4 regions of the Aneurinibacillus sp. UBA3580 genome follow, and region 1 is predicted to be linked to each of the others. Evidence: riboswitches for the same ligand, from Rfam matches in the RefSeq annotation. Region 1 holds a riboswitch; each other region holds the start of a gene.

Region 1 (6,888 bases):
GAAGGCCTTTTTCTACATTAGATCTTTTTTCCTCCCTCTTCTCCCTCTTTTCTTTTTCTGATTTTCACAGAAAAAGGGGGAGGAAATGCCATCCTCGCCCCTTTTACCGCTTTTTCTATTATACTGTCGTCAATTGGCTTGCTTTAAGTGCCTGTTCCAAATCGGCAATAATATCATCCACAGACTCAATGCCGATGGAAAGACGGATCATTTCCGGAGACACGCCCGCACTTGCCTGCTCCTCTTCCGTCAACTGCTGGTGTGTTGTGCTTGCCGGATGAATTACGAGCGTCTTAGCATCACCCACATTGGCCAGATGCGAGAGAAGTTTCAGGCTGTTGATAAACTTCTTACCTTCTTCGACTCCGCCTTTGATACCGAATGTGAAGATGGAACCGGCGCCTTTCGGCAGATATTTCTGCGCACGCTCATAGTACTCGTTACTTTCAAGACCCGCATAGTTAACCCACTCAACAAGCTCGTGATTTTCCAGATATTGCGCCACTTTCTTCGCATTTTCCACATGACGGTCCATGCGCAGATGCAATGTTTCCAGCCCCTGCAAGAACAACCAGGAGTTGAACGGTGATATGGCTGCGCCCAGGTCACGAAGCAGCTGGACACGAGCTTTAATAATGTATGCCAGATTGCCTACCGCCTCCGTATACACTACACCGTGGTAACTCGGATCCGGCTCGGTCAATCCCGGGAATTTGCCGTTGTTCCAATTGAAATTTCCGGAGTCAACAATAACGCCGCCAATGGAAGTGCCGTGACCGCCGATAAACTTCGTTGCAGAATGAACAACAATGTCAACGCCAAATTCAAACGGACGGCAAAGATACGGTGTAGCGAATGTATTGTCCACAATAAACGGAATGCCATTCTCATGCGCAATGTTTGCCAATGTTTCCAGGTCGGTTACGTCCCCGCGCGGATTTCCAATCGTTTCGGCAAAGAGCGCTTTTGTCTTATCTGTGATTGCAGCCCGAACTTCATCTGTGTTCTCCGGGTTCACGAATTTCACTTTCAGACCGAATTTCGGAAGCGTATGCGCGAACAGGTTATATGTTCCGCCGTACAGGTTAGTAGATGCCACCACTTCATCCCCGGCCTGCGCGATGTTAAGAAGCGAGAATGTAATCGCTGCTTGTCCGGATGCGAGCGCAAGCGCGCCCACCCCGCCTTCAAGCTCCGCAATCCGCTTCTCAAACGTATCCTGAGTCGGGTTCATAATGCGGGTATAAATATTACCGAATTCTTTTAACGCGAACAGATTTGCCGCATGGTCAGTATCTTTGAATACATATGAAGATGTCTGGTAAATCGGAACCGCCCGTGATAGTGTAGCCGGATCCACTTCCTGTCCTCCGTGCAAGCATACGGTTTCGAAATCGAATTTGCGTTCTTCTGCCATGTTCAATTTTCCTCCTCTATTCTGTAAAAATTGGAAGCAAGAAGTTGAGATGTGTAAGATTCAAGCTAATGTTGAAAAGGCATACGCCTTTTTCAGCATTAGAATCTAACCTCGTCCCTTCCCCTTACCTTCTTGTCATTGATTTTTCAGGCGGGCAAACGCCTGCAACATTAAGAGATTTTGAGCGCTGCGAACCAAAATAAAATCCCTCTTCTTGGAAGAAGAGGGCTGGATGCTCAGGTATGTACCATCGCTCTCATCTTCCAAAGCATACTGCTTTGCTGGAATTAGCACCTTGCACTTCGTGCCGGTTGCCGGGCTTCTTCGGGCCAGTCCCTCCGCCGCTCTTGATAAGAGATTGCTTATGAAATTCGCTTGTTATATCTGTGCTGTTCTTGTTTGTAATTATAGCCTCACTATTCCGACCTGTCAACTTAATTCGAAAATTTTTATTGAACAAAAATTTTACCCCTCATTTTTTCCAGTGTCTTTGGGCCGATACCTGAAACATTGGTCAGCTCATCCACCGTTTTGAATGCTCCGTGTTCTTCTCTATACTGCAAAATGGCCGCTGCTTTTCCCGGCCCTATTCCCGGAATCGTTTGCAGTTGCTCGGACGTTGCCGTATTCAGATTCACTTTATCTCCTTGCGCCGCAGTAACCATCCCGCTTCCATTTTCACTGGCCACCATACCGTCCGTTACCGCCTGCGGAGCCTTCTCTCCCTTCAACGGTATATACAGCATCATTCCGTCTTTAAGCGGCATGGCCCCATTCACCTGCTTGGCATCCGCTTCCGGAAGCAGACCTCCCGCCATGCCGATCGCCTGATAGACACGCGCATCCCCCGGCAGTGTATAGACGCCCGGATTTTTTACCGCACCTTTGATATCTACAATAATCGAGACAGTCATCGAAGAGGAGGCTTCACCTTTCTGTATCGGTTGCTCTGTTTGCCCGGCGACTTCCGACTCTGACATCGCAGACGTCTGCATAGCCGGTTTCACCTCTGTGAAGGCAAGCGTCTGTTCTATAGTTTCGTTATTCTTGTTATAAAAATAAATACTACTACCTAAAATGAGAAGACATATACTACTAATAATCCACTTTTTCCTGGCCACCAGCAGACTTCTCATTATGCTTACCCCTTTGCTTGTGGTTTTTTTACAGATTACCTATAATTTTTATATAAACATTCTGAATGGATACGAAAAAAGGAGGATGTAAAAATGAGCGTTCATAAAGCCATTACTGCCCACTCAGCCAAACAAGCTGAATACATTACACTGTACCGGAAATTGGATGCCATGCGGGAAGCCTGGATCGAGAAGGCGGTAGAGCAGTGCAAAAATGGAGAAGAAATCAATGTCGAAGAAATTAACAAAGTAACCGAGCAAATTAACCAGCTGGCACAGCGTTATCACCTGCCACCGCGCAAAACTGTAACAGTTGATATGGTACGGGATATATGCAAATAATTACCGTATATCGGTATTTTAGCACAATTGGAAAAATATGTGTACTGAATTCCCCAATCTCTCCATACACATTAAACAATTATAATCGCCGGGGGGATTCAGATGCACATTGGCTTTATTGGAACGGGAAGTATGGGAACGATTCTCATCGAAGCCTTTATTGAATCCGGCGCCGTACCGCCCGCTCACATCATTGCCTCGAACCGGACGCCGGAAAAGCTGCGTGCGCTCGCATCTAAACACACTGCGCTTAGAACCGGAACAAATACGGTCGTCGCACAGGAGGCGGACGTGCTGTTCTTATGCACCAAACCGCTTGAATACAGAACGGTACTGGATGAAATTCAACATGATTTGACCCCCGATAAACTGCTGCTCTCTGTCACCAGCTCCGTCAATGTGCAGCAGTTGGAGGCTTATACCCCCTGCAAAGTGGCCCGCGTCATTCCAAGCATTACCAATACAGCGCTCAGCGGAGCTTCGCTTGTGACGTTCGGAAGCCGTTTCCATGATGCCGACCGTACAAGGTTGATTACGCTGTTATCTGCCATCAGCACACCAATTGAAATTGAAGAACAGGACACCCGTATCTCTTCCGACATTGTTAGCTGCGGCCCTGCCTTCTTCAGTTTTCTGCTGCAGCGTTTCATTGACAGCGCGGTGGCGAAAACAACCCTTACGGAGGAGCAGGCGACGAAGCTGATAACAGAGATGATTATCGGACTTGGGCGCCTGCTTGAAGACGGACGTTTTTCCCTGCCAGCTCTACAGGCCAAGGTGTGTGTACCAGGCGGCGTAACCGGTATTGGTCTGCATGTACTTGATAAGGAGACGCGGGACGTATTCCTCCACCTAATCGAAGCGACTCACCGCAAATTTGATGTGGATGTTCTTGAAGTAAAAGAGATGTTCGCCGACAAAAAAAACTCCTTCCACTAAACGGGGAAGGAGTCTTTTCACATCTGCACCGGTTATTTGACAACCTGGGCATTCGCTTTCAATTCGTCAGGGACGGACAATCCAAAATTCTTGGCTGCAGCTTCATTCATGACCAACTGTACGTCTTTCAGCGTTTCCACCGGCATGGAACCCGGCTTCTCGCCTTTCAGTACGCGGGACGCCATTACACCGGTTTGCCGGCCAAGCTTATAATAATCGATGCCGTAGGTGGCTACTGCGCCGCGCTTTACCGTGTCGCTGTCGGAAGCGAACACTGGCACCTTAGACGCCTTGGCTGCGGTTAGCAGCGCTTCAAACGAAGATACAACCGTGTTGTCGACAGGAATAAGAATGGCATCCACCTTGCCCACAATCGACTCGGTACGCTGTTTTACTTCGTTCGAGCTGGACACACCGGCTTTTTCCACCGTTACTCCCAGCGCTTTGGCCGCTTCCTCAATCATACCCACCTGTACTTCGGCATTGACCTCGCCCGTGTTGTAGATCACACCAAGTTTTTTCAAAGAAGGAATAAACTCTTTCACAAGCTGCACCTGTTTATCCATTGGAGATACATCGGACGTGCCTGTAATATTTTCCGCCGGTTTATCCAGCGCCGGCACAATCTTGGCTGCCACCGGATCGGTTACCGCAGAGAATACAACCGGAATCTCCTTCGCCTGCTGGGCAACCGCCTGTGCAGACGGCGTCGTAATCGGGATAATCAAATCCTTCTTGTCCGCTACCATCTGCTGGGCAATTGTCGCCACATTGTTCATATCGTTCTGGGCGTTCAGATATTCCAGCTGCATCGTCTCCCCGTCTTTAAATCCTTCTTCTGCCAGCTGGTCAATAATTCCTTTGCGAATCGAATCAAGCGCCGGATGCTCGGCAATCTGCGTAATGCCGACCTTAACCTTCTTCTCCGGGCTTGCCTGTTCCGCCTTCTGCTGCACGGATTCCGTTTTCGTCGCCTGACCGCACCCTGCCAGGGCGAGCAACATCGCCACAAGCAAAGCTATGATAACCTGCACTCTTCTCATCTTCTCTCTCCTCCGTACTCTCTCATCTCAAATTTTAAAGCTTGAATGCTCTTCAAAAGTATAGCACGCAAGGTATCAAAATTCTATAACATTTATCCCACAACAATATTCACGAGCTTTCCGGGAACGGCGATGACTTTACGGATTGTCTTTCCGGCCGTCAACTCTTTAATCTTCTCGTTTTCGTTCGCGATCGCTTCCATCTCCTGCTTGGTCGCATTCGCTGGAATTACCATTTTCTCGCGTACTTTACCGTTAATCTGCACGACGATTTCTACTTCATCAAGCACGAGAGCGGACTCGTCAAATGCAGGCCAGCTTTGATGATGAACGCTGTCTTCGTGGCCGATGGTACGCCACATCTCTTCGGTAATATGCGGCGCGAACGGTGCAAGCAAGATAATCGTGCTTTCAACCGCGTGTGCCAGCATGCCGGGATCACCATCTTTCGGGTATGCATAGATTTTGTTGACGAGTTCCATAATGGAGCTAATCGCCGTATTGAATTGACGGCGCTCACCGATGTCCTCGCTCACCTTTTTAATTGTAGCATGTAGCGTCCGGTTCAAATCTTTGGCGGCACTATCGGACAGATTGATTTGCGGATGAGTTGCCACTAAGTCGGCATGGTTATCCACCATACGCCATACACGGTTGAGAAAACGATAGCTGCCCTCCACCCCGCTGTCGCTCCATTCGAGATCCCGATCCGGCGGAGCCGCGAACAGGATAAAGAGGCGTCCGGTATCTGCACCATACTTAGCGATAATTTCGTCCGGACTGACGACGTTGCCTTTCGATTTGGACATTTTTGCGCCGTCTTTCAGTACCATGCCCTGGGTAAGCAGGCTCTTGAACGGCTCCGTGAAATTTATCATCCCCGCGTCATACAACACTTTGGTGAAGAAACGGGAATACAACAGGTGCAGAATCGCATGTTCGATACCGCCGATGTATTCGTCTACCGGCAGCCATTTGTTCGCTTTTTCCGAATCAAACGGGATCTCATCATTTTTCGCATCGGTAAAACGCAGGTAATACCAGGAAGAATCAATGAACGTATCCATCGTATCTGTCTCCCTGCGTGCATGGCCACCGCAGGACGGGCAGGTTGTGTTGACAAACTCTTCGGACTTGGCCAACGGGTTGCTCATCCCGTCAATGACGACATTCTCCGGTAACATCACCGGCAAATCTTCTTTCGGCACCGGAACGATACCGCAATCATCGCAGTAAATTATCGGAATCGGCGCTCCCCAGTAGCGCTGGCGGGATACGAGCCAGTCGCGCAGGCGGTAGGAAACGGTCGCCCCACCCAATCCATTCTCTTTTAGATGCTCTGCGATTTTCTCAAGCGCTTCACGGTTCGGCATTCCGTCGAATGAACCGGATTGCACCAGTACTCCGTCTTCCGTATACGCTTCCGTCATCGTCTCGTTTGCATCAAATGTTTCACCTTCCGGCACGATGACCCGCGTAATCGGCAAATTGTACTGACGTGCAAAAGCGAAGTCACGCGTATCGTGTGCAGGTACCGCCATGACCGCTCCTGTGCCGTAATCCATCAATACATAGTTGGCAATCCAGATCGGCACATCCTGGCCGGTCAGCGGATGACGGGCATACGCGCCGGTAAACATGCCTTCTTTCGGCGCATCGGCCGCAGTCCGGATAATGTCGGATTCTTTTTTCGTTTTCTCGATGAATGCGAGCACATCCGCTTCGTTTTCTTTGCCTTTCACCAGCTTGCGCACAATCGGATGCTCCGGCGCCAGAACCATAAACGTCACGCCGTACAGCGTATCCGGACGGGTAGTAAATACGGTCAGCTTCTCGCCTGCTTCCGGCACGTCAAACGTTACCTCGGCACCGGTGCTGCGCCCGATCCAGTTGCGCTGCATCGTTTTGACCTTTTCCGGCCAGCCAGTCAATTGATCCAGATCGTTCAGCAGGCGATCGGCGTAGTCAGTAATTTTGAAATACCACTGCTCAAGGTCGATTTTAGTTACTT
Region 2 (8,318 bases), on a different contig from region 1:
TTACTTCATTGAGCATAGGCTCTTCGTTCTCCGCAGGGTTGTCGTGCGTCGGATGTCCTCCGGGATCCTGGCGTGGAATGCCTTCATGCAACGAACGGTATTCATACGCAAACGCGGACTGAGCCTTTTCTCCGGTATCCCACGAACTTTTACCCAGGAACGGGTGCGCGAACGCGGCCGTACCATACGGACCTTCCGGGAATTCTTCCGGATAGCGTGTATGAATCACGCTCTCTTCCGTTTTCAGCGGGCGAAATTGTTCTTCCTTCTTATCCGGCAGAGCTTTTCTCCAAAACAAAAAATCCCCTCCTTCGTGAATAAATAAAGGATAGGGATAGTATCTACTAAAGTATACAGCTTATGCAGAGGAATCAGATGCTTAAATACAGGAACTCCCGCAACTCCTTCGCTTCCGCTTCTGTTATGTTGAACGCTTCTTCCAAATAGCCCGGCTCATCCAGATCTTTCTGGCCGAGAATCGCCATTCGGTGCGTCAGAATGTTGAGTACCAGACTCTTGCCGTAAAAGTTTTTCGTTTTAATGATTGCGATATCGTGGCGGGCTTCTTCACCCATAAAGCTTACGTATCTTGTTTTTGTCTCTTCCGTATGATCATACAGAAACGTCCAGTCTCCGTGTTGTGCCATGTGTTTGCCTCCTGTGAGTTGTATTTACTGCATATGTTAACATGCTTTCGTGGGCGGAATCATCATGTATATGCCGACAATAGTAAAAAGTTTATCAAATGTAATTATATGATAATTGAACAGGGGCGGCAACGTTCAAACGTGTTCCATTTTTCTGTGAAAATCATGAAGAAAGAGGGAGAAGAGGGAGGAAAAAAGATCTAAGGAAGAAAAAGGCCTTCGCCTTTTTCCTCATTGAAATCCTCCCCTCATTCTTTCCTCTCTTTTCCTTCGTACCACAAAAGTCAGCCATCTTTCCCATTATTTTCATGTCGGGGTTGCGGCTCATCGGTCCTGGCGATTTTCTGTTCATATGTATCTGCTTTGAGTCATGGTATACTGTGGTGAGAGGCTGAAATGGTCAAGGAGTGAACAAAATGGAAATGGAGAATATTATGCAGGGTGTAACAATTTTCACTTTGCTTATTCTAACATTCGCGATTACAATTATCGCATCAAAACGAAAAAATAAAAAGAACGGAAAATAGGAGTGGAGCATACGGATGTACCAGGTCAATGTGGAAAAAATCGAAGAGCATTTATCCTATCTTGAGCAAGTTCTCGTCGATATCGCCCCGAAAGTGAAAGAGGGAGCGGGCGCGCCTGCGGACTCGCTGACGGTGCTGGCGCTTGAGCGCGCACTGCATATTGCGCTCGAAACCATAGCCGATGTCGGCAATTACTTAATTGATGGTTTTATTATGCGCGATCCCGGCAGTTATGAAGATATCGTCGATATTCTTGAGGATGAGAGAGTGGTTGATAAAGAGATGGCAGCCGGACTAAAGACAGTGGTTACGATGCGCAAAAAGCTGGTTACAAACTATACAAGTGTGGACAAACAAGAAGTATTTGCCCTGTTGGCTGCCCAGTTTTCCCATCTTGAACAATTTCCGGTACGTGTGCGTGATTATTTGAAGCAGGAGTTGTACTAAAACGATAACATCGTCACTATAGTTTTTATATTATATTGTATAGAAATTTACTTACCTCATAAAATCGGGTACAATATAGAGGAGGAAGGTGAGGGAAGATGAATAAAGACAAATCCTCTTCTACGCGCAATCAAATTTTGCATATGCTGAAGATGAAAGGCTCGATGACAGTGGGCGATATGGCGCAGGAACTGGGCATTACCGAGATGGCTGTGCGTCGCCACCTGAATACGCTGGAGCGGGATAATCTCATCCAGGCGCGCCTGCTGCGCCAGGCGATGGGCCGGCCAACCAATGTGTACTCCCTGTCTGAAGAAGCCGATAATATGTTCCCTAAGAATTATCAGGATTTGACATTGGAATTCCTTAATGATATTGCAGAGCTGCAGGGAGCGCAGATGGTAGAAGCGCTGTTTAAGCTTCGCCAGCAGCGCCAGGAGAATTTGTACCGCGATATTGTGCCTTCCGACAGCAACTTTGAGAAGAAGCTAGAAGCACTTGTGAAGATGCAGAACGAAAAGGGCTACATGGCTGAATTGAAAAAGGATGAAAAAACCGGCAAATATATTTTTGTGGAAACGAATTGCCCGATTTCAACCGTCGCCAAAGAATACACATACGCTTGCAATTGTGAAAAGACGTTGTTCGAGAATGTGCTGAACGCCGAGGTAGAGCAGGAGCAATGCATGGCGACCGGCGGCGATAACTGCGTATACATCATTAACGAAAAAGACGGAAAAGGCGCAAAGGAAACGCGTTAATGCCGAAAAAATGAACAAAGAAACGAACCGCACAGACCTTTATGGACTGTGAGGGTATTTTTTGCGGTATAGACACTTATGCCGCTGCTGACTTTAATGGTGCGAAGGAAAAAAGAGGAAGGGATGAGGAGAGGATTTTAATGGTGAAAAAGGCGAATGCCTTTTTCTTTAATTTAATAAACGTTCTTTCTGCTATACAATATTATACCTTCTTACTCCTTTGCACCTGCATCCTTCAATAACTTCTCAATTTCTGGGAAGTTATTACTTTTAGCGAGGGCGAGTGGAGTTTCGCCGTTATCATTTTTAGCATTGATGTCTGCTTTGGCATCTATAAGGACTTTTACAGCATCGGTTTTTCCTTTTTGACTACCCCAGTGTAACGGAGTTTGACCACTTTCATCTGCTTTATTAACGTCAGCTCCCTTTTCAATAATTTGTTTAATTATTTCAGGATCTCCTACTTTTGTGGCGGCAGTTAATAAGGTACCATACTCAGGCATTTCATAATTAGGTTCTATATCCTCTTTTAAAGCATTAGAAACCGCTTGCTTATCTTCCTTATTTATTGCTGAAAACAATTCTTTATAAAATGATTTCTCATCTTTCATTGTTTCCGGTTGATGAGTAGTTCTTTCTTGTGAACACCCAAATGCTAAGGCACTCACTAAAAAAATGAATAATAAAATAATACCTTTCTTTGCTAACCCTATCTTCTTTTTCATAAAAATCATCTCCAGACTTTTAAAGTTAAACTTTATATAATATATTGAAAATAAGGGAATAAAGACCGATTTGGCCCCCATTCCCGTGAAACAATTATGTTACATTACCATGTTGTATTTCCTTTTCCGATTCCAGTACTAAAAGTCCAAGTCGATCCTGTAGTCGATCTCTTCCCATAATCTGCTGAAAAAGGCGGCCAGAAGAGCCGCCTAACCCAAAAAAGAGAAGAAAGGAATCAAAAACAAGAAAAGGGGCTGTCACCCATCCGTCTATTTAGACTCTGGGTCATCCATCCATTCGTAAGCGTAAGCGAAGAAAACCGCCTGCGAGTTTTCCTTACTGTTAATTTTGTACGGCGGAGGCGGCGATCAGCTTAATGACATCGTCGATGCCGCTCAGTGTACCGCGCTGGAGGACAAGCTCCTGTCCGATACATAGAGCCAGCGTTTCGCCTTTGGCACGCAGCGCCGGATCGGCGATGCTCTCCAGGTCTGAGACGTGCGCCAGGCCGATGACACGGCGCATCATTTTGCAGCCCGCGTAGCCTGCGGCGTCTTTCAGTACATCAAGCAGGTAGGCATCCAGGTATCCCGGTGTTTTCGCATAAGGCTCCTGCGCCTGCTCTTCCCATAAAGTGCGGAATTCAGTTTCAAACACGCGCCATACTTCCGATACTGTCTCCAGCAGATACGCCTGGTACGCTTCGCGCTCCTGCGGGTCCGGCGTATGGCCTTCATGTGCCGCGTAATTGAGCAGCAGGTTAGCAATGACGGCTCCGATATCGAAGCCCATGGGGCCATAATAAGCGAACTCCGGGTCGATGACTTTCGTATCTTGCTCTGTCACCATGATGCTTCCGGTATGTAAATCACCGTGCAGCAATGCCTGACCGAGCGTCATGAATCTTTCTTTTAGCCGGGCAACTTCAAGCTTAAGCTCATCGTTGCTCCAGATGCGCTGGACCGTATTGGTGATGAGCGGATTGTACGCATTGGACGGATCGTCAAGGAACGGGTACGTAAATACAAAATTCTCCGTAATATTGCACAATTCCGGATTGGTAAAGGAAGCGGCTTTCCGCTTCTTCTCAAGCGGGGACATCGCAAGATCTGAAGTCAGGAACAGCGTACGCGCCAGGAATGTTCCGATTTGCTTTGCGAAGTTCGGATAGCGTTTTCTTTCCACCAGCCCTTTGCGCATAATCTCATAATCAGACAGGTCTTCCATGACGATAAGAGCCAAGTCGGTGTCATAGTGATAGACCCGTGGAACGGACCCCGGGCACAGCTCATTTTCCAGAATCAGCGCCTCGCTTTCAATGCGTGCGCGATCCAGCGTAAGCGGCCAGGAATCGCCGATAACGCGGACATAGGGAAGCGCCTGCTTGAAAATAATGCTTTTGCCGGACGGCCCTTCATCTTTGATATGAAACACGAAGTTCAGATTTCCGTCGCCGATTTCACGGCTGACAAGCCGGGCGTCCTGCGGGAACAAGCTCGGAATCTTGCGGGCGTATTCAACGGCCTCTTGTTCGGTAAGTGTGCGGTAAGACATCTCTATTTCCCCTCTCTGTCGGTTTTTCTATCAAATAAAAATAAAAACCCCTCTTTGCATTTGAAAGAGGGGTAGACGATCATCTTAACCTTATCTTTCAGAATGCGAATTCTGCAGGAGTTAGCACCTTACCGCTATAAGGCGGCAGGTTGCCGGGTTTCATCGGGCCAGTCCCTCAACCATCTCTCGATAAGCGTTATTCGTATGTGATTACATTACTAAAAATGTAGAACGCTTTGCTTGATTTGTCAAGCAAATGTAAACAGTCCACTGGTTGAGAAAAATTTTGAAAAAGTAATTGACACTCTCATACAATCCGGGTATGATTAGTTTCATTAAGAATAGTGAAAATAAAACACACTTATCCAGAGAAGGCGGAGGGATTAGGCCCGATGAAGCCCGGCAACCTGCTTGTATCCGTACAGGCAAGGTGCTACTTCCTACAGGACGATGTTCTGAAAGATAAGGATGTGAAGCCAATGCACAGGTACCCTCTTTCAGACATGGAAGAGGTTTTTTATATTTTTTATGTATTAATAATGTTTTTGTCATAAACATGTTCTCATCGAGAGAAGGCGGAGGGACTGGCCCGATGAAGCCCGGCAACCTGCCTGTATTCGTACAGGCAAGGTGCTACTTCCTGCAGGAGAGATCCTGAGAGATGAGAGGCAGCATCCTGTGAACTGAAGCGCCTCTCTTTCAGATGCAAAGAGAGGCGGTTTTCTTTTTTCATATGGTTGTACAACCATATGAAGAGAAGGATGGAGGGATAGAAGATTAGAGCTAGCGGTGGAAAAAAGCGAATGCTTTTTCTCATCTACAACTACCTTCTGTCTTTTTATCTTCTTTCTAAAATTTTTAAATGATAAGGGGAGTTTTTGAGATGAAGAAAAAAGTACAAATCCTTTTCTCTGCGTTCCTGATCGCAATACTGGCAATTGTGTCCAGTGCATGCGGCACGCAGAGTGCAAGCACGGGAGAGCAGAACGGCACGAAAGGCGCAAATGCAGCCGGATCGCTTGCAGGCAAACGAATTGCGCTTGTTATGCAGATGAACCTCGGTACATTTTCTGCTCAATACATAAGCGGGGTGAAAGAGGAAGTTGGAAAGTTTGGCGGACAGGTCACGGTGTTTGCGTCTGACGGAGATTTAGCGCGCATGGCGGCCAATGTAGATGCAGCCATTAATCAGAAGTTTGATGCCATTCTTATCGACCACGGCACACCTGAAGCGCTGCAGAATGGTGTTCAAAAGGCTGTGTCAAAAAATATTCCTGTTGTGGTATTTGATGCTAATATAAAGGTTCCGGGCGTTACTGTTCTTCAGCAAGACGATCAGGAGATGGCCAGGTCCGTGCTTGATAAGCTGGCGAAAGACAGTGGCGGCAAAGCGAATATCGTTAAAATTTGGGTAGCGGGATTTGCTCCGATGGAACGTCGCCAGGTGGCGTATGAGGAGTTCATGAAGAACAATCCGGGAATCAAAGAAGTAGCGGCATTCGGATCGGCTACGGCCAATACGGCGCTAGATACACAGGCGCAGATGGAAGCCGTGTTAAAGAAGTATCCGAATAAAGGCGATATTACTGCAGTATTCGCTGCCTGGGATGAATTCGCAAAAGGCGCAACCCGGGCAATTGAACAGGCTGGCCGTACGGAGATTAAAGTCTACGGTATTGATATGAGCGACGAGGACTTGCAGATGATTCAAAATCCGAAGGGACCCTGGGTAGCCTCCGCGGCCGTAGATCCAAAAGATATCGGCCGGGTTCAAGTACGCTATGCATACCAGAAGTTGCATGGCGATAAAACCCCGGACAACGTTGTGCTGAAGCCAGTACTCGTAACGAGAGAGCAACTGCCTGCTGAAAAAGTGACGACTGATACGTTGAGCAAGCATATTAAAGATTGGGGCTCAAGCCAGCAGGGCATTGTTGATTGGATGAAGAAGTAAGCTGTTTTCCCACCGGTTCGGGCGATCCGGTGGGCTTTTATCTGAACGAAGGAAGAAATGGAGGAGAACCGTATGGCACAGACGGCCGTAGAGCTGCGCATGCAGAATATAAACAAATCGTTCGCCGGAGTGCATGCGCTTAAACGTGTAGACTTTGCCGTGCGCGGCGGAGAGATTCACGCGCTGCTCGGAGCGAACGGAGCCGGAAAGAGTACGCTGATGAAGATTCTGTCCGGCGCGTACCGGGCGGACGGCGGAACCATTCAATTAGACGGGCGGACGCTTGCCATCGCAAGCCCGGCTGACGCGAAGGAAGCGGGGATCCACTGCGTATATCAGGAGGTGGATACGGCGCTCGTTCCGTCGCTTACCGTATGCGAGAACATTCTGCTGGATCGGAAACCGGGAAAGGGAGGCGCGCGCTGGATACGCTGGAACTCGCTGTACCGGGAAGCAGAAGCGATTCTACGAGACATTGGCTATGAGATTCCGGTAAAGGAAAAAGTGGAAAACCTTACCCTTTCAGAAAAACAGATTGTCCTTATTGCCAGAGCCGTATCCCAGCAGGCCAAATGCGTAATTTTCGATGAACCGACCGCTCCGCTGAGCATAGAAGAAGCGGAACGGTTATTTGAAGTAATGAAGCGTCTCAAGATGGGTGGTGTGGCCTGTATTTTCATCTCGCACCGCCTGCCGGAAATCATGGCTGTATGCGATCGGGTCACGGTGATGCGGGACGGGCGCCACGTGTGGACGAAAAGGACGGAAGAGATTGAGATTCCGCATATTGTTGAAGCGATGCTGGGCAAGTCGTTTCAGGAGGAGTACCCGAAGGTTGCTGCCAGGATTGGTGAAACGCTGCTTGAGGTGCGCGGCGTGCGCCGGGGCGTGAAAGTGCGCGGCGTTGATTTTCATGTGCGCAGTGGTGAAGTCGTCGGTATTGTCGGTCTGGTGGGTGCAGGCAAGACGGAGCTGTCCCGTCTGCTGTTCGGCGCGGATGTGATGGAAGGCGGGGAAATTGTGCTGGGTGGACGGAGTGTACAGCTGCGCGAGCCGCGGGATGCGGTCCGGGCCGGAATGGTCCTCGTGCCCGAGGAGCGGCGCAAGGAAGGAATTCTGGTTGAGGAAAGCGTGCGAAGCAACTTAACGCTGCCTATCCTGAAGAAATTTACCGCAGGCGGATTTATCCGCCGCCGTGAAGAGAAGGAACACGCGCAGCATATGATCCGTGAACTGGGGATCAAGACACCGGATGAGGAAGAAGCGGTCGGTTATTTAAGCGGCGGCAACCAGCAGAAAGTCGTTATCGGCAAATGGCTGGCGACGGAGGCCGATGTGTTCTTGTTTGATGAGCCGACAAAAGGGGTCGACATCGGTGCGAAACGAGACATTTTTACATTAATTGGCCGCCTTGTGCAGGCAGGAAAGGGGATTGTGTATCTTTCCTGCGAGATTTCCGAAATCATCGGTATCTCCGACCGTGTATTAGTTATGTGCGACGGTCGGATTGTGAAGGAGTTAACCGGCAGCGAAGTAACATCAGAGAACATCTTACTGTATGCGAGCGGGGGAGAAAGCCATGAAGAAAAATAAAGTACTGGATTTTTCATATAGGTACGGAGCTATCTTTGTCATTATTGCAGTCATTGTATTTTTTAGTATCGTAAACCCGAATTTCTTAACGTATGATAACATTACAGAC
Region 3 (8,318 bases), on a different contig from region 1:
GTACACGTTTATCAGAAGTTACAACACAGGATTATAGTATTTTGAACCCGGAACAAAAATTAATTCATATTGATATTGACGTGGCAACACTTGGTAAGGTGTACAGTCCGCATGTTGGTATTGTAGCTGACGCAAAAGAGGCACTGGACGCATTACTTACTATGAAGCTGGATCGAAGCTGGACTGTGTGGGCAAGTGAGCGGCATGAAATATATAAGCATGCTGGTGACAGAGTGGATACGGAGAAAGAACATACGATCGATAACGGGGAAATTATTCGTATTCTCCAAGAGATTCTTCCAGAGGATTCCATAATCACAAACGATGCCGGTAATTTTGCAGGCTGGTTGCACAATTTTTATTCCTTTACCAGTCCCAAAACATATATCGGCCCAACATCAGGTGCGATGGGATACGGATTGCCGGCGGCGATCGGTGTAAAACTGGCAAAACCGGATAAAACAGTTGTTTCCCTGTCAGGAGACGGTGGTTTTATGATGACAATTCAGGAGTTAGAAACGGCAGTTCGTTACAATATTCCGGTTATTGCACTCGTATTTAACAACAGCATGTACGGGACAATTCGAATGCATCAAGAAATGCATTATCCCGAACGGGTTATTGGCACTGAGTTAAGCCACACCAATTTTTCTGCTTTAGGTGTTGCTTTAGGGGCACAGAGCTTCAGTGTAACAACACATAAAGAATTTAAGGATACGCTTAAATACGCGCTCGCCTCTAAAAGAGTAACAATTATTGAAATTATAACAAACCCTGAACGTATTTCTGTACAAGCAACCATCACATCTATTCGCGAGAAATCATTGCAAAAATCTTAAACAAAAAGCAGCGGACGAGATTATAACCATATCTACAGCTCCGTTTCTCATGAGAGTTTACGTGCATTTATATACACTGATACGTTTTACTTGTCTGAAAAATGAACGAAATGGGGTTGATAGTCATGACGGTACCAAATAAATATACTGAGAGTTTATCTCGACAAGAAGTGAGCTTCGGTCCAATGAAACCTACCAATGTTCGCTGGCAAGTGTTTATCATGCTGCTTGTCTTAGTAGCAATTAACTATGTTGATCGCTCTGCTTTATCAATCGCTTTACCTGTCATAACAAAGGACTTAAACCTGGACCCGGCCATTACAGGCGTGATATTAAGTTCTTTTTTCTGGGGATATGCTTTAATGCAAATTCCTTCCGGCTGGATTGCGGACCGGTATAAACCTGCCGGTGTGGTAGCAGGCGCAACGGTATTATGGGGAATCGTACAACTGTTTACGGGATTTGTTAACGGTAGTAAGATGCTTATTGCCTTACGCTTTCTACTTGGTGTGACAGAAGCACCTGTTTATCCGGCGGGAGGAAAATTACAGTCTATCTGGTTAACCTCTAAGGAAAGAGGTCGTGGTGCTACCCTTCTTGACAGTGGATCTCCACTGGGAACAGCAATAGGAGGACCGATTATTGTAGGATTTATGGCCTGGTTCGGTGGATGGCGCAGTGCCTTGATCGGAACAGGGATTCTCACTATTATAATTGGATTACTTACCTGGAGGGTTATTAGAGGAAATCCTTCCACGAATCCAAGAGTAAATGAAGCGGAACGTAAATACCTGGAAACTGAGCTTAATAAGGAATATAATAACGCTGAGATCTTGTCTACGGGAGCAGTCGGAATTAAGCAGTACGTAAGAAGTGGTAGTTTCTGGTTTATGTGCTTAGGTTGGTTTGCGTATTGCACCGTATATTATGGTTTGATGACATGGGGACCAATGTATTTAGCTAAGACACAACATTTAGATATAAAGAGTATAGGCACGTCTGTGTTTATTATCTTTGGTGCAGGATTTGTCGGAGAATTAATTGGCGGCTGGATTGCGGATTTTTGGAGACAGAAAGGAGGAAGTCATAATACGGTCATGCGTACGCTCCTGTCTATTTCTGGGGTGGTGACCGGCATTTCGATTTTCCTCCTAGGACACATAACTTCGGTGAACATGGCTATTACCTTACTTGCTATTGCACTGTTTTTCCTTCGTTGGACCGGATTATACCTGACTGTGCCTGCCGCTATCGCCCAACGTCAACACGTCGGTATGGTAGCAGGGTGTATGAGTTTCTTAGGGAATATTTCAGGTATTATTACACCCATTTGTATTGGTTTTATTGTATCTATCACAGATTCCTACTTTATTGCTCTTATGTTGTTTTCTGCTACTGGTCTAGTTTTGGCTGTAGCGTCTATGCTTATTAATTATGCTAAAAAGATAGGAACCTAAACCTGGTTTAAGCAGTATTAATATTTATTAGGGTAACGAGCCTTCTGAATAGCAAGAATCAGAAGGCCTTTTCTATAATATGGCCAGATTGCGACCGGAAAAATACAGGTGATAATGCTTAGCAAAGAAATGATAAAGAAGCAAGAAATCATACCGTATCTTTATGTGATCTATCGGGATGCTAAAAGCGCGAGAAATATGTGTTTAGCCGTTGTAAAAGGATATAGTTTTTGGGATGCATTTAGGTACGGAAAAAGATTGAAGTAGAGATTACAGATTACCACCGAACCAGCAGCATAGAGATTACAGGCAGCAGAGTGGGCTGGCACAAAACCGATCGATCTTCATTGCTTTCAAGAAACCGCGAATTTGTATTGAAGGAAACGGATTTGTTGACCTGAACATACCTAAAAAATTTTTTCTGAAAATTAAAGTGGAAATAGAAGTTTTCATATTTTTTAGGTAAAAGGGAAATAGATCTAAAATTCCTAGTTGACCGTTAGGATTAATTGTATTATGATGGTGCCAACAAGCAAAAAAGGTAGATGACTTATCAAGAGAGGCGGAGGGATTGGCCCGATGAAGCCCGGCAACCCCTGTGTTCTTTCGTTGGCGAAGAACACGGGAAGGTGCTACATCCAGCAGGAGAATTTCCTGAGAGATAAGGAATGTGCTGATATCGCCTCCTTATCTCACAGGGGTAAGGAGGTGTTTATGTGTCCGCAGAAAAAGAAGAACAAAACCAAATGATCGATTATATTTTGGATGCGCTGCAAGGATTACAGTATGGATCGATTCAAATCGCCATCCATGATTCAAAAATTACACAAATCGATCGTTTGGAAAAGCAACGCTTCCCGGTTCAGCGCTCGTCTTCTTCAACAACCAACGTATCAAGATTCTCGTCCAAAAGAAAGTAGCACACGAAACCACATCGACAGCCGATCGGTCAACCGAAGGCTCCTGCTCTATTTGCCTGCCGGTGCGCAAGGGAGTGGGAGCCTTTTTTAGTACATGATTTCATAATGGAGGAAAATAAAATGGCAGATATTATTAGCATTTCTGGAGGCATTTCTCCTAGCTCCCGTACTTCATCTGTAGTTCGGTATCTGAACACTCTGATCGGGCATCAGGGATTGCATACGGTTTCGTTTACCGTGCGTGATATTCCTGCAGAGGATTTAGTCTATGGCAGATTTGATAGTCCTGTTGTACACAACATCAGTACATTAATTGAAGAGGCGAGCGGCGTTATTATTGCAACCCCGGTATACAAAGCGGCGTATGCAGGAGGATTGAAAGCGCTGCTTGATTTATTGTCGCGTGATGCGCTGGCGAACAAAGTTGTACTTCCGCTGGCTGTAGGAGGTACATTAAGTCATCTATTAAGTATTGATTATGCACTGAAACCGGTGCTTTCGGCCCTGGGAGCCCGTTATATTCTGGGCGGCGTCTATTTGCTAGATTCAAGCATTGAAGTTGTCAGCGATGGAACCATTCGTGTAGATGAAGAAAACAATCAGCGACTCAAGCGTTCTTTGCATGAATTTATTACCGTTATCAAGCAAAACCAGGAGGTACCTGTGCGAACGTAAAAAAGCTGCTGAATGGAACATTGTTTTTGAAAGAACATCAGAAGAGGACGCGGTAGCCCAATAAACAAGAAGATGTGCTGTGTTTTTTCAGGTATTTGAGAAAGCAAGCGAACGAGGAGGGAGATAGAGATGATGGAAACATGGGTGAATGACCATTTGGATCTTTATATTTACGCTAAAAAAATTGGTGATATCGAATGGCAGAAACAAATTCTGGCTGCTTTGCATAACAAAGATCAACTGCTTCGTCAGGAGTTGCACCAAATGGTTAGCGAGGGATTGTGGAAGAAGTTTGATCAGATTAATGAAGATTTGGTGCTCGTTTATCGTCAGCTTTGCCACAGCAAAGAACCGCATCTATTTGAGGAATTAAAATGGAAAGTACTGCTTCTCAGAGCGGAGAGGCAAAGCATTATGGAACAAATTCGCCAGCTTCATCTTGTTCTTTCTTCGTAATATAGCACAAAAAAGGATGAAAACAGGTAAATGTTATCTTTTATTCTTACTTGACTTATTGGAGTAATGATATTTATAATGTAAAAAATTGATAGTATCTTAGATAGCCGATCAGTCAACTGAAGGCTCCTTTTTATTTAGCTTTTATTCAGCTATTTAATAAGGAGTCTTTTTTTATTTATATTGCAACGAGAAAGGAGATAGTAAATGGAAAGAGAAAAGGGACCACGGGAAATAGACAAAAAGCAAGTGCATGTACGAGTAATTTCGATGGCTAGCATTGCGTTACTGATGCTGATTTGGACAGTAAGTACAAATTTGAGATGGATAGACCCGTTTTTTTTGCCTTCTCCTCAATCGGTATGGGCAGCCTTTTTAGACTTAATATGGGAAGGATACAAAGGCTCCTCGTTGGGGACCCATGTTTTAAACAGCCTGTATCGATTATTTTTGGCTCTAGTTTTAGCATTTTTTACAGCAGTACCGCTTGGGATTTTATGTGGTTATTCAAAATATATACTTGCCATTTTTGATCCAATCATTGAGTTTTACAGGCCTTTGCCGCCACTAGCCTACTACGCATTACTCGTTCTGTGGCTAGGTATCGATAACACTTCAAAAATAGCTCTATTATTTCTCAGTGCTTTTGCTCCACTGTTTATTGCTACCGTATCAAGTGTACAACGGGTGCCACGTGATCGGATAAACAGTGCCCTGTCATTAGGAGCAACGAAAACGAAGATTCTTGTACATATTGTCCTTCCGTCCTGCCTTCCAGATATTATTACAGGACTTCGGACAGCAATTGGTGTTACATATGCGACGTTAGTGGCTGCAGAAATGGTAGCTGCTACTTCAGGAATCGGATGGATGGTATTGGACGCGAGTAAGTATTTGCGAAGTGATATTGTTTTCGTAGGCATTATTTTAATGGGGGGAATTGCCATACTGATGGATAGCATTATTAGATGGTATCAACGCCTTCAATTCCATTGGGTTGGGAGAGAAGGATAATAAAAATTTAGAATAGTAAAAAATACCGTATAAAGAGAGAGGTTGATGGTTATGCAAAGAAAAATATACGTGGGGCTAGTAACACTAATGGTTATCATTTTTACTTTTATCACCGGATGCTCGGATCAAGCAGCATCAACTCAAAAAGGTAATTCTTTACCTTCTTCGTCTGGTGCAATCCCAAAAGAAATTAGAATAGGTTATCAGGTTTCTCCTAATGGAGAACTCCTTGCTAAGGCTTTAGGATTACTGGAGAAAAAGTATCCGGATATAAAAGTGAATTGGATTAAATTTGATTCAGGACGAGATGTCAATAATGCGATAGCGAGTGGGAGTATCGATTTTGGTCTTGTAGGGACCCCACCAGGCTCTATAGGAATTGCAAAAGGATTGCCTTATCAGGTATATTACCTTCACGATCTCATTGGTGAAAGTGAGGCATTGGTAGTAAAAGAAGATGCGGGCATTACATCATTAAAAGATTTGAAAGGCAAGAAAATTGCAACCACCTTCAGTTCAACCTCACACTTTAGTTTATTGGGGGCGCTAAAGAAAGAAGGGATTGATCCACAAAAAGAAAACATAACGATTCTTGATATGCAGGTGCCTGATATTTATGCTGCATGGAAACGAAAAGATATCGATGGCGCTTATATTTGGCAGCCAATGCAGGCAAAATTGGTGCAGGATGGAGGCGATATCATCATTACATCTAAAGACTTAGCTGCTAAAGGTGTAATAACAGCAGAGTTTGGAATTGTTCATAAAGATTTTGCAAAGAATTATCCTGACATTGTAAAAGGGTATATCTCTGTTTTGGATGAGGCAGTACATTATTATCATGAAAAACCGGAACAATCAGCACAAGTCCTTTCTAAAGAACTGGAATTATCTCCAGAGGAAAGCTTAAAAACGATGAAACAAATCATATGGTTAGACGTTTCCCAGCAGAAAAAGTATTTTGGTACCCCGGGACAACCGGGAGAGCTGGCTAAAGTGTTAAAGGATACCGGTGATTTTATGGCAGCGCAGAAAGCGATTGCCTCTTCACCCGATGCCCCTGCGTATCAACAGGCTCTATTAAGTGATTTATATAAGTAAGGTGCAAGATGCGTAAGGGGGGACGTTTGTGCCAGTCAATATATCTCGTATACAGCATGTCGAAAGTTCCGCATGCTTTCCATTTATCGAAATGAAAAACATCAGCCTGCACTTTTCCGATCATTATGAAAAATTATGCGTATTAGAAGATATTACACTTCAATTATACAAAGGTGATTTTGTATGCGTGCTGGGTCCGTCAGGCTGCGGTAAATCGTCGCTGCTACATGTTCTGGCAGGTTTCCAGAAGCCTACAAGTGGAGACATAACGATTAATGGAACACGGCATACCCGACCGAATTCGGATGTAGGCGTGGTGTTCCAACATCATAATTTATTTTCATGGTTATCTATTCAAAAAAACATAGAATTTGGCTTGAAAATGAAAGGCATACCAAGGTCAGAGCGAAAAAATCTTGTTTCTTCTTATTTAAAGATAGTAGGATTAGAGGATTCTGCCGCGAAGTGGCCTTATCAACTTTCAGGAGGCATGAAGCAAAGAGCAGCTATTGCTCGAACACTGGCCGCTGATCCTAAAGTGATATTAATGGATGAACCATTTAGTGCACTTGATGCGCTAACCCGCGAATCCATGCAGAATCACCTTCACAGGATTTGGATACAAACAAAAAAATGCATATTTTTTATTACTCATGACGTAGAGGAAGCGTTGTTACTCGGAACACGAATTGTAGTCATGCAGCCTAACCCTGGAAGGATTGTAGTTGATATGCCGAATCCGTTACCACGCCATAAATCAATTGAAGAAAATAAACATGTAAAGGAATTTAATGATCTACGAAATTATTTAATCTCTATGATAAGAAAGCAGTAGATACCCGTTATGTAACGCCGACCGGACAACTGGAGGCCAGGACATCGCTTATAGGGATGATCTGGCCTTTTTTGTTGACCCGTATATAAACTAAAAATCATTTCTATTTGAATGAATTAATGAGGAGGAAGCAATATGAGTAAAGATGATCAAACTCAGTTTATTAAAACAAACCTGAAGATTGAACCGGTAGCCGGGAGAATTGGTGCCGAAATAAAAGGGCTTCGACTTTCTGAACATTTAGGCGCTCCGGAAGTTTACGCAATACGGCAGGCTTTGTTGAAATATAAAGTACTTTTCTTCCGTAAGCAGTACCACCTTGATGATGCTGGTCAGGAAGCTTTTGCCCGTCTTTTAGGTGAGCCTGTTTCTCATCCAACGGTACCAATTAAAGAGGGAACACAGCATTTGCTTGAGCTGAATTCAAACGACGGAGGAGGACGTGCCGATGCCTGGCACACCGATGTAACATTTGTAGATGCTTATCCGCAGGCTGCAATTCTTCGTGCCGTTATAATTCCCGAAACCGGCGGGGATACCGTTTGGGCGAATACTGCCGCCGCCTATGAGAACCTACCGGAAGGGTTGCGTGACCTTGCTGATCGTCTTTGGGCGCTGCATACCAACGAATACGATTATGCAGCCCATCATAAAGGCACCTCATCAGCAGACGATTACTACTATAATGAATTGTTTACATCGACGATTTACGAGACCGAGCATCCTGTCGTACGAGTGCATCCAGAGACAGGAGAGCGAACATTAGTGCTGGGGCAGTTTGCGAAGAAAATTTTAGGATTATCGTTAGAAGATTCCAATCATCTCATTTCTGTTCTTCAGGGACATATCACTCAATTGGAGAATACTGTCCGCTGGCGCTGGGCTGTTGGGGATGTAGCGATCTGGGACAATCGAGCAACACAACATTATGCAATTAATGATTATGGAGACCAGGAGCGTGTAGTACGCCGAGTTACTTTGGCCGGTGATGTTCCTGTCAGTATTGATGGACGACATAGTG
Region 4 (8,318 bases), on a different contig from region 1:
TGTACGCTCTGTATTGATTTCTGTCCGACAGGAGCGATTGTGCAGGGAGGACAGCTTAATTCCCAGCGCTGTGTTGCGTTCTTGACCCAGTTGAAAGATGAAATTCCCGAAGAATTCCGGCCGGCTATCGGGAATCGTCTGTACGGTTGTGATACGTGCCAGCAGGTTTGCCCGAAAAACCGGAAACTCAATTTTACGCATCATCCGGAATTTACACCGGACCCGGAAGCGGCCAAGCCGCTGCTTAAACCGTTGCTCACTATCAGCAAGAAGCAGTTTGCATCCACATTTGGACGTACCTCCGGTGCCTGGCGGGGCAAAAAGCCAATTCAGCGAAACGCGATTCTGGCGCTTGCGCACTTTAAAGACAAAAGTGCTGTGCCGGACATCATTCGTGTGTTGACAGAAGACGAAAGACCGGCGCTGAGAAGCACGGCGGCCTGGGCGCTGGGGAGAATTGGCGGTGATGAAGCCATTCTGGCTTTAAAAAAGGCGAAAACCCGAGAAAAAGAAGAAACGGTCCGGCAAGAAATCGAAAAGGCGCTCCTAAGCCGGGAAAATGTCGAATGATTATACTGGATTTCTTCTTTTTGCCCGATGTAAGATGATAAGAAGATGCAAAAGGGAGGGATTGGGTGAAGTCGGAAGTTTTTTATACCGTATATCAAAGCCGGCTCGGGCCGATTACGTTGGCCGCAACAGACACGGGGGTATGTTGGGTGGAATTCGGCGAAGGAGATGCGACGAAACTCTCGTTAATGCGGTGGGCGAAAAAATGGCTCCATACGGAGAACATTACCTACGCACCTGAGGTCTTTCTCAAAGCGACGGAACAATTGGACGAGTATTTTGCAGGGGAGCGCCGGGAATTTACCCTTCCTCTTGACGTATATGGCACCCCGTTTCAAAAGCTTGTATGGAATCAGCTCCGGCAAATTCCTTACGGTGAAACTAAATCCTATAAAGATATCGCTCTTGCAATTAACGCAGCCAAAGCGGTGCGTGCCATAGGGGGAGCTAACAATAAGAATCCGCTGTCCATCTTCGTTCCTTGCCACCGGGTTATCGGCTCGAACGGCGCACTGGTCGGTTACGGCGGGGGATTGGACATTAAAGAACATTTACTGCAGCTTGAAGGTGTGTTGGAACGATCGGAAGTCGGTTTGACATAAGAATATACAGAGAAGAAGGGATGACGGCGCTTCTAATACGAAGTGCAGCCATCCCTTTTATTTTTACGGGGGAAAGTATAGGAAAGCTACAGGGAATTCGTGCTCTACGGACGCATATACATATTTTGAAATCATTGGATTGCGGAAAGGGGAAGCATAATGACAACCTGGAGAAGTGCACTTGAGAAATATTTAGAGTGCCGGACGAAAGGATTGGTTGTAGAAACAGATGATTTCTTCGATTGTGTAAGCGCGGAGCAGGCGAAGCGGGTAAAAAGGTACAGCACTTTCCGCTGGGAGCAGTTGAACCAACGAAATGCACGTCCGATAAAAAGCAAAGTGCAAATTCATACCCTGCAGGTAGAAAGAGAAATGGAAGATGAGGTTGTCGTTCGGATTGAGGCGAGGGAATGGTACGCCTATCAACTTGAAAGAAGGTGGCATGAGCAGGAGAAAGAGATGCAGATGCGTGTGATTCTACATCGCCCGCAGGATAAATGGTTGGTGGTGCATGAAGAGAAAATTCCGCATGAAGCAGCCATCCCTGTTTTTCATCAGTATGAAAATACAGAAGCTGAAGACAAGCGGCAAACGAAAACAGATCAGAACTATTCATATAATCGTCTGCAGGCTATCCGGTATGCGGAAGCGTGGTGGAATGACTATAATCCGCAGTTCCGTCATTTTGATGTAGACTGTACGAATTTTATCTCCCAGTGCCTGTATGCGGGCGGTATTCCTCTACAGGTGACGGGTAGCCGGTCGAATGGCTGGTGGTATCGAGGCGGAAACAGTCCATCGGCACTCTGGAGCTTTAGCTGGGCCGTGGCTCATAGCTTTCGCTGGTATTTGGAGAAGGGGCGTATTAGAACGGAGACGAAATCGAGTGCGGATCAGCTATCGCTTGGGGATGTCATCTGTTATGATTTTGACGGTGATGGACGGTGGCAGCACTCCACCATTGTTGTGGCTAAAGATGGCCGCGGTATGCCGCTTGTTAACGCGCATACGACGAATAGCCGTCACCGGTACTGGGACTATCGTGATTCAACCGCTTATACACCGAACATTCAATATCGATTTTTTCATATTTTATAAGGGACGGAGCCGGACGATGCTCTGTGGAGCTTGCTTCGGTATAGTTTGAATGGCTGTTCATGTATGTTGATTGGCATTTTTGTGCTATGATAAAACATGAGGTGAACAAGTGAATGGCGTTGAATATCGTGCTGCATGAGCCGTTAATTCCGGCCAATACGGGCAATGTGGCCCGGACGTGTGCCGCAACCCGTACGAAGCTCCATTTGATTGAACCGCTCGGATTCTCGACAGATGACCGGTATTTAAAACGGGCAGGGCTTGATTACTGGCACGCGGTGGACATTACATATTACCAGTCTTTTGCTGACTTTGCGGCAAAGCATTCGGACGGTCGTTTTTTCTTTATCGAAACGAGCGGTAACAAATACCATTCCGAAGTAAAGTACAGGGATGGTGATTTTTTTGTTTTCGGTAAGGAAACGACGGGTATTCCCCAGGATATCCTCTCGCAGTATCCCGAGCAAATCATTCGAATTCCAATGGGAGACGCAACCCGATCGCTGAACCTGTCCAATACCGCTGCGATTGTACTGTATGAAGCGCTAAGGCAAATTGGATATCCCGGTATGAAATAGAAGATAAAGCAGGAGATAAGACGATGAAAGAAGGGGAGCTTTGTATGGCAAAGAAAGCAATATTTTTCGATTTGGACGGAACGCTGCTGATGCTGGATACGGAAGCGTTTCTGAACCGTTATATGAAGCGGCTGGGGGAATATACCGCCCACCTCGTCGATCCGGAGCTGCTGGTCAAGTCCGTATGGAATGCGACAAAGCAGATGATGAAAGACGCTGGAGCGGAACGTACAAACGAAGAAATTTTTCGGGAACATTTTCTTGCGGCGTGCGGTGTGGAACAGGGGGATATCTGGCCGTTATTCGATAAATTTTATTCGGAAGAATTTCCGCTGCTGAAAGAAGATATTGAACCGCATCCATACGCGCTGAAAGTAGTAGAAGAAGCGAAAAAACAGGGCTACAGGCTGGTTGTTGCTACGAATCCGGTATTTCCGGGGATAGCCATTCGGGAGCGTATGAAGTGGGCCGGTTTGCTAGAGAATGACTTTGAGCATGTTACTATTTTTGAGACGTCACACTATTGCAAGCCCAATCCGAAATACTTCCTGGAAATCTGTGAGCGTATCGGCATCAAACCGGAAAACGCAATTATGATCGGCAACGATATGCAGCAGGATATGGTGGCTGCAGAAGTTGGATTGAAAACATTTTTGGTCGAAGACTACAAAATTGATCGAGGTGTACCGCAGCACCATGTTGATGCGCATGGGACGCTGAAAGAGCTGCATGATCAGCTTGTCAATCGTACGGGAATTTTTTCTTGCGATTGACAATATATCTTTTATTAAAAAAATAATTGACAAGTATTTAAAAGATGCGTAATATAATTTTCAGTGCAACTAAATATGCATCTCGCTTATCGAGAGAGGTGGAGGGACTGGCCCGATGAAGCCCGGCAGCGGATTTTCCGTGTTACGGAGAATGCTGTGCCAATTCCAGCAGGATATTCTATCCTGACAGATAAGAGTGTGGTATAAATGTGAAATAAACCCTCTCTGGTCTGCCGGAGAGGGTTTTTTGTATTACGTATGCAGGGCCCGCATACGTGGTGCAAATAGCAACTTGATTAGACACACGAGTAAATAAAAAGATAATTGGTAGTGAAGAGGGGGAACAGATGATGAAAAAGTGGATCGTAGCAATGATTCTGCTGCTTACTGTTGGTGTACTTGCAGCATGCGGAGGCGGTGGCAATAACAGTGACCAAAAAGCTGACGGTAGTGATCAGAAGCAGGAAACAAAGAAAATTGTTGTAGGAGCAAGCGCCGTTCCACATGCGGAAATTCTTGAACATGTAAAAGATAAATTGAAAGAGCAGGGCGTAGAAATGGAAGTAAAAGTATTCGATGATTATGTGCTTCCGAATACTGCACTTGAAGAAAAGCAAATTGACGCGAACTACTTCCAAACGGTTCCGTATCTTGATGAGTTTAACAAAAAGCACAACACACACATTAAGGCATTAGACGGCATCCACTTAGAGCCGATGGGCCTGTATCCTGGTAAAGAAAAAGCGGCCGAGCCGAAGAACGGCGCAGTTATCGCTATTCCGGACGATGTGTCGAACGGTGCGCGCGCACTCAAACTGATCGAGTCCAAAGGTTGGATTAAGCTGACACCGGGCAAAGAGCTGAACAGCCTGTCCAAGCAGGATATCGTAGAAAATCCGCATAACATCCAAATTAAAGAAATGCAGGCATCTATGCTGCCGCGCGCGATTAACGAAGTCGACTACGCAGTTATAAACGGAAACTACGCGATGGAAGGTGGTCTGACATTCGACCAGGCGCTCGCGGTAGAGAAGAAAGATTCCGATGCGGCGAAGACATTCGCGAACATCGTAGCCGTTAAAGAAGGCGACGAAAACCGTGAAGAAATCAAAAAGCTGATTGAAGTACTGAAATCCGAAGATGTGAAGAAATTTATCGATGAGAAGTACAAAGGCGCGGTTATTCCTGTATTCTAATGATATGGAAGACAAAAAAGGCAAAGAGCCATTCGCTCTTTGCCTTTTTCTGTGAAAATCATGAGAAAAGAAGGAAAGGGAAGAGGAAATAAGATCCAGGGGGGAAAAAGGCGTTCGCCTTTTTCCCCATTGCAATCATCCTCTCGTTCTCTTCTCTCTTTCCCTTCGTACCCCAAAAGTCAGCGCCGCCCTTCCCACGATTTTCATGTCGGGGTTGCGGCTGAGATGCCATGGTGGTTTTTTGCTGATTTATAGACCCCAAGTCTTGTCTTCATTATATCCAGCCGTGAAAATTGCGCCAAGCACCAGGAATGTAACTCCTAAAATAATTGCCATTTTCTATGTCTCCTCTCCCAAGAGTACTTTTCACTTTATTATACCTCATATTTTAACTATTGGAACATATGGAAACACGGTAATCTTGACAAAGTTTGTACGCTTGCAATTGGAAAAGCACAGATGGATTTGCTATAGTGAAAGGGATTGATATTTTATGGAGGTGGGCTCACCATGTACGTTGTCATGAATGTACTGCATGTTCCGGCCGCGATGAAAGGCCGCATGGGAGAAATGTTTGCCAAAAGCGCGGAGCGTATGCGCAATGTTCCTGGCTGTCTGGAGTTCCAGTTTTTAAGCGCAAAAGAAGGGGACAAGCAAATCGTGTACACGAAATGGGATAGCGAAGAGTCGTTCAAAGCGTGGACCGAAAGCGAAAGCTTCCGTCAGGCACATGCACATTCCTCCGATAACAATCCGGCCACCGGCTCGCAGTTGGAAATTTATGAAGTAATGCACGGGGCTACATACGAGAAATAAAGACATAAAAATAGGGCTGAGGTGAGCTATATGCGCATCTCAGCCCTATTTTTACAGAAAAATCTTATGTTTTAGTCTTCTCCTTTGCTTTCTATCGCTTTCCTTCTCTTCTCATCTGATTGCGTAAGCGTCTTGGGCGCTAAAGCAGGCAGATATTTAGCATGTCACCTGCATGTGTGGAATAGGATAGTAAAAACGCATCCCTGACTGACCATTCTGAACGAAGAAAAGGAGAGGAGTGCCCGATGGATATCCTGAAGCGGATTGCAGAATACCGTACACGCGAAGAACAGCTAGTTTGGGAAGGGACATTCGCCGAGTACCTTGAGATTGTTAGGAAAAATCCGCACGTTGCCCAGACCGCACATTCCCGGGTGTATAACATGATCAAGCATGCCGGGATTGAACATAATGAGGATGGAAGCAAGAGCTATAAGTTTTTCAGCCGAGAAATTTACGGATTGGACCGTGCAATCGAGAAACTGGTAGAAGAGTATTTCCATTCCGCCGCCATGCGCCTCGATGTAAGAAAACGCATCCTGCTGTTGATGGGACCGGTCAGCGGCGGTAAGTCCACTATTGTCACCATGCTGAAAAGAGGCCTTGAGCAGTTTACACGCACCGAACAGGGGGCCGTGTACGCCATTAAAGGTTGTCCGATGCATGAAGACCCCCTGCACTTGATTCCTAATGAATTGCGTCCGGACATTGAGAAAGAGCTGGGCATTATTATCGAAGGCAATCTATCGCCCTACAATCAGATGCGCCTAGACACAGAGTATGGCGGACGGATTGAGGATATGCCGGTCGAACGGATCGTCTTCTCGGAAGCCAAACGGCGCGGCATTGGAACGTTCAGTCCCTCCGATCCGAAGTCGCAGGACATCGCCGACCTTACCGGCAGCATCGACTTCTCGACGATTACGCAGTATGGATCTGAATCTGATCCTCGCGCGTACCGTTTCGACGGTGAGCTGAATAAGGCAAACCGCGGCTTAATGGAATTCCAGGAGATGCTGAAGTGTGATGAGAAATTCCTCTGGAACCTTCTGTCGCTGACGCAGGAAGGGAACTTCAAAGCCGGTCGCTTCGCGCTGATCTCAGCCGACGAACTCATCGTCGCACATACGAACGAGTCCGAGTACAGAACATTCATCAGCAACAGGAAGAATGAAGCTCTACAATCGCGGATGATTGTCATGCGTATTCCGTACAATTTGCGAGTTTCCGATGAGGAGAAAATTTATGCCAAATTGATTAAGCAAAGCGATCTCGGTCATGTGCATATCGCTCCGCATTCGCTGCGCGCCGCCGCAATCTTCTCGATTCTTACACGTTTGAAAGATTCTAAAAAACAAGGCGTTGACCTGCTTAAGAAATTGCGTCTGTATAATGGGGACGCTGTGGAGGGATTCAAAGAATCGGACATTAAGGAATTGCAAAATGAGTTCGCTGATGAAGGGATGTCCGGCATCGACCCGCGCTATGTCATTAACCGTATCTCCAGTGCGCTTATCCGCCGCGATACCGAATGCATCAATGCGCTTGACATTCTGCGTGCCCTTAAGGATGGATTGGACCAGTCACCTACCATTACGAAGGAAGACAAAGAACGATATCTTACTTTTATCAATGTCGCACGCAAAGAGTACGATGAGCTGGCCAAGAAGGAAGTGCAAAAAGCCTTTGTCTACTCATACGAAGAATCCGCAAAAACGCTCATGGATAACTACCTCGACAATGTGGAGTCGTACTGCAATAAAACAAAAGTGCGCGACCCCATTACCGGCGAAGAAATGGATGCAGACGAAAAACTTATGCGCTCGATCGAGGAGCAGATTGGCATCTCCGAGAATGCGAAAAAAGCATTCCGCGAAGAAATCCTTATTCGTATTTCGGCTTACGCACGCAAAGGCAAACGTTTTGACTACAACAGCCATGAACGTCTGCGCGAAGCCATCGAAAAGAAATTGTTTGCCGACTTGAAAGACGTGGTGAAGATTACGACGTCCACCAAAACGCCGGACGAAATCCAGCTCAAGAAGGTCAACGAAGTTACCGCGCGTCTGATCGACGAGCACGGATACTGCCCAATTTGCGCAAATGAACTTTTGCGTTATGTGGGTAGCCTTTTGAACCGGTAAGCGGTGAAAAAGGGGGAAGCCGCATGAAACATGAACCACCGTTTATTATCTCGCGGGAAGACTGGTCGCTGCACCGTAAAGGCCATCAGGACCAGCAGCGTCATCAGGAAAAGGTTCGGGAAGCGATTCGCAAGAACCTTCCCGACCTTGTCAGTGAAGAAAATATCATTATGTCGAACGGACGAGATGTAGTGAAGATTCCGATCCGTTCTCTTGATGAGTACCGTATTCGGTATAACTACAACAAAAGCAAGCATGTCGGTCAAGGGAACGGAGATTCCAAAGTGGGCGATGTCATCGCCAAAGAAGGAGAGCCTGGTCAGGGGCCCGGCAAAGGACAGGGCGCGGGCGATCAAGCCGGCGAAGATTATTATGAAGCTGAAATCTCGGTCGAAGAGTTGGAAGAAATGCTGTTCTCTGAAATGGAGCTGCCCAACCTCCAGCAGAAGCAGGAGGACGATGTAGTCATCACCGACATTCGGTTCAACGACATCCGCAAAAAAGGATTAATGGGCAACATTGACAAGAAGCGTACGATACT

What was found. Region 1 has a riboswitch for S-adenosylmethionine ahead of B2899_RS01990 (homocysteine synthase). Riboswitches for the same ligand answer to the same signal wherever they lie in the genome.
Region 2: linked by a shared signal. The riboswitch ahead of B2899_RS09035 (sugar ABC transporter substrate-binding protein) and the one ahead of B2899_RS01990 (homocysteine synthase) in region 1 are both predicted to bind S-adenosylmethionine.
Region 3: linked by a shared signal. The riboswitch ahead of B2899_RS12280 (YezD family protein) and the one ahead of B2899_RS01990 (homocysteine synthase) in region 1 are both predicted to bind S-adenosylmethionine.
Region 4: linked by a shared signal. The riboswitch ahead of B2899_RS16280 (MetQ/NlpA family ABC transporter substrate-binding protein) and the one ahead of B2899_RS01990 (homocysteine synthase) in region 1 are both predicted to bind S-adenosylmethionine.

The regions. Positions count from the first base shown of each region.
Region 1 is NZ_DFMZ01000009.1:27,434-34,321, reverse strand. It holds gene B2899_RS01990 (homocysteine synthase) at 119-1,417, opposite strand; SAM riboswitch class I at 1,671-1,774, opposite strand; gene B2899_RS01985 (helix-hairpin-helix domain-containing protein) at 1,867-2,553, opposite strand; gene B2899_RS01980 (DUF2533 family protein) at 2,647-2,895, shown strand; gene comER (late competence protein ComER) at 2,998-3,834, shown strand; gene B2899_RS01970 (ABC transporter substrate-binding protein) at 3,867-4,877, opposite strand; gene leuS (leucine--tRNA ligase) at 4,970-6,888, opposite strand, start outside.
Region 2 is NZ_DFMZ01000055.1:19,378-27,695, reverse strand. It holds gene B2899_RS09065 (hypothetical protein) at 1-298, opposite strand, end outside; gene B2899_RS09060 (DUF3055 domain-containing protein) at 372-647, opposite strand; gene B2899_RS09055 (DUF86 domain-containing protein) at 1,190-1,621, shown strand; gene B2899_RS09050 (helix-turn-helix transcriptional regulator) at 1,720-2,382, shown strand; gene B2899_RS09045 (ankyrin repeat domain-containing protein) at 2,595-3,107, opposite strand; gene mtnK (S-methyl-5-thioribose kinase) at 3,451-4,662, opposite strand; SAM riboswitch class I at 4,750-4,858, opposite strand; SAM riboswitch class I at 5,021-5,131, shown strand; SAM riboswitch class I at 5,222-5,330, shown strand; gene B2899_RS09035 (sugar ABC transporter substrate-binding protein) at 5,546-6,616, shown strand; gene B2899_RS09030 (sugar ABC transporter ATP-binding protein) at 6,689-8,209, shown strand; partial or broken gene B2899_RS09025 (ABC transporter permease) at 8,196-8,318, shown strand, end outside.
Region 3 is NZ_DFMZ01000081.1:17,907-26,224, reverse strand. It holds gene B2899_RS12290 (thiamine pyrophosphate-dependent enzyme) at 1-839, shown strand, start outside; gene B2899_RS12285 (MFS transporter) at 965-2,296, shown strand; SAM riboswitch class I at 2,844-2,964, shown strand; gene B2899_RS12280 (YezD family protein) at 3,013-3,216, shown strand; gene ssuE (NADPH-dependent FMN reductase) at 3,337-3,891, shown strand; gene B2899_RS12270 (hypothetical protein) at 4,021-4,347, shown strand; gene B2899_RS12265 (ABC transporter permease) at 4,618-5,361, shown strand; gene B2899_RS12260 (aliphatic sulfonate ABC transporter substrate-binding protein) at 5,407-6,462, shown strand; gene B2899_RS12255 (ABC transporter ATP-binding protein) at 6,491-7,297, shown strand; gene B2899_RS12250 (TauD/TfdA dioxygenase family protein) at 7,433-8,318, shown strand, end outside.
Region 4 is NZ_DFMZ01000117.1:1,243-9,560, forward strand. It holds gene queG (tRNA epoxyqueuosine(34) reductase QueG) at 1-570, shown strand, start outside; gene B2899_RS16260 (methylated-DNA--[protein]-cysteine S-methyltransferase) at 636-1,172, shown strand; gene B2899_RS16265 (amidase domain-containing protein) at 1,332-2,270, shown strand; gene trmL (tRNA (uridine(34)/cytosine(34)/5-carboxymethylaminomethyluridine(34)-2'-O)-methyltransferase TrmL) at 2,384-2,848, shown strand; gene B2899_RS16275 (HAD family hydrolase) at 2,893-3,621, shown strand; SAM riboswitch class I at 3,705-3,818, shown strand; gene B2899_RS16280 (MetQ/NlpA family ABC transporter substrate-binding protein) at 3,969-4,817, shown strand; gene B2899_RS16285 (antibiotic biosynthesis monooxygenase family protein) at 5,328-5,633, shown strand; gene B2899_RS16290 (PrkA family serine protein kinase) at 5,879-7,777, shown strand; gene yhbH (sporulation protein YhbH) at 7,801-8,318, shown strand, end outside.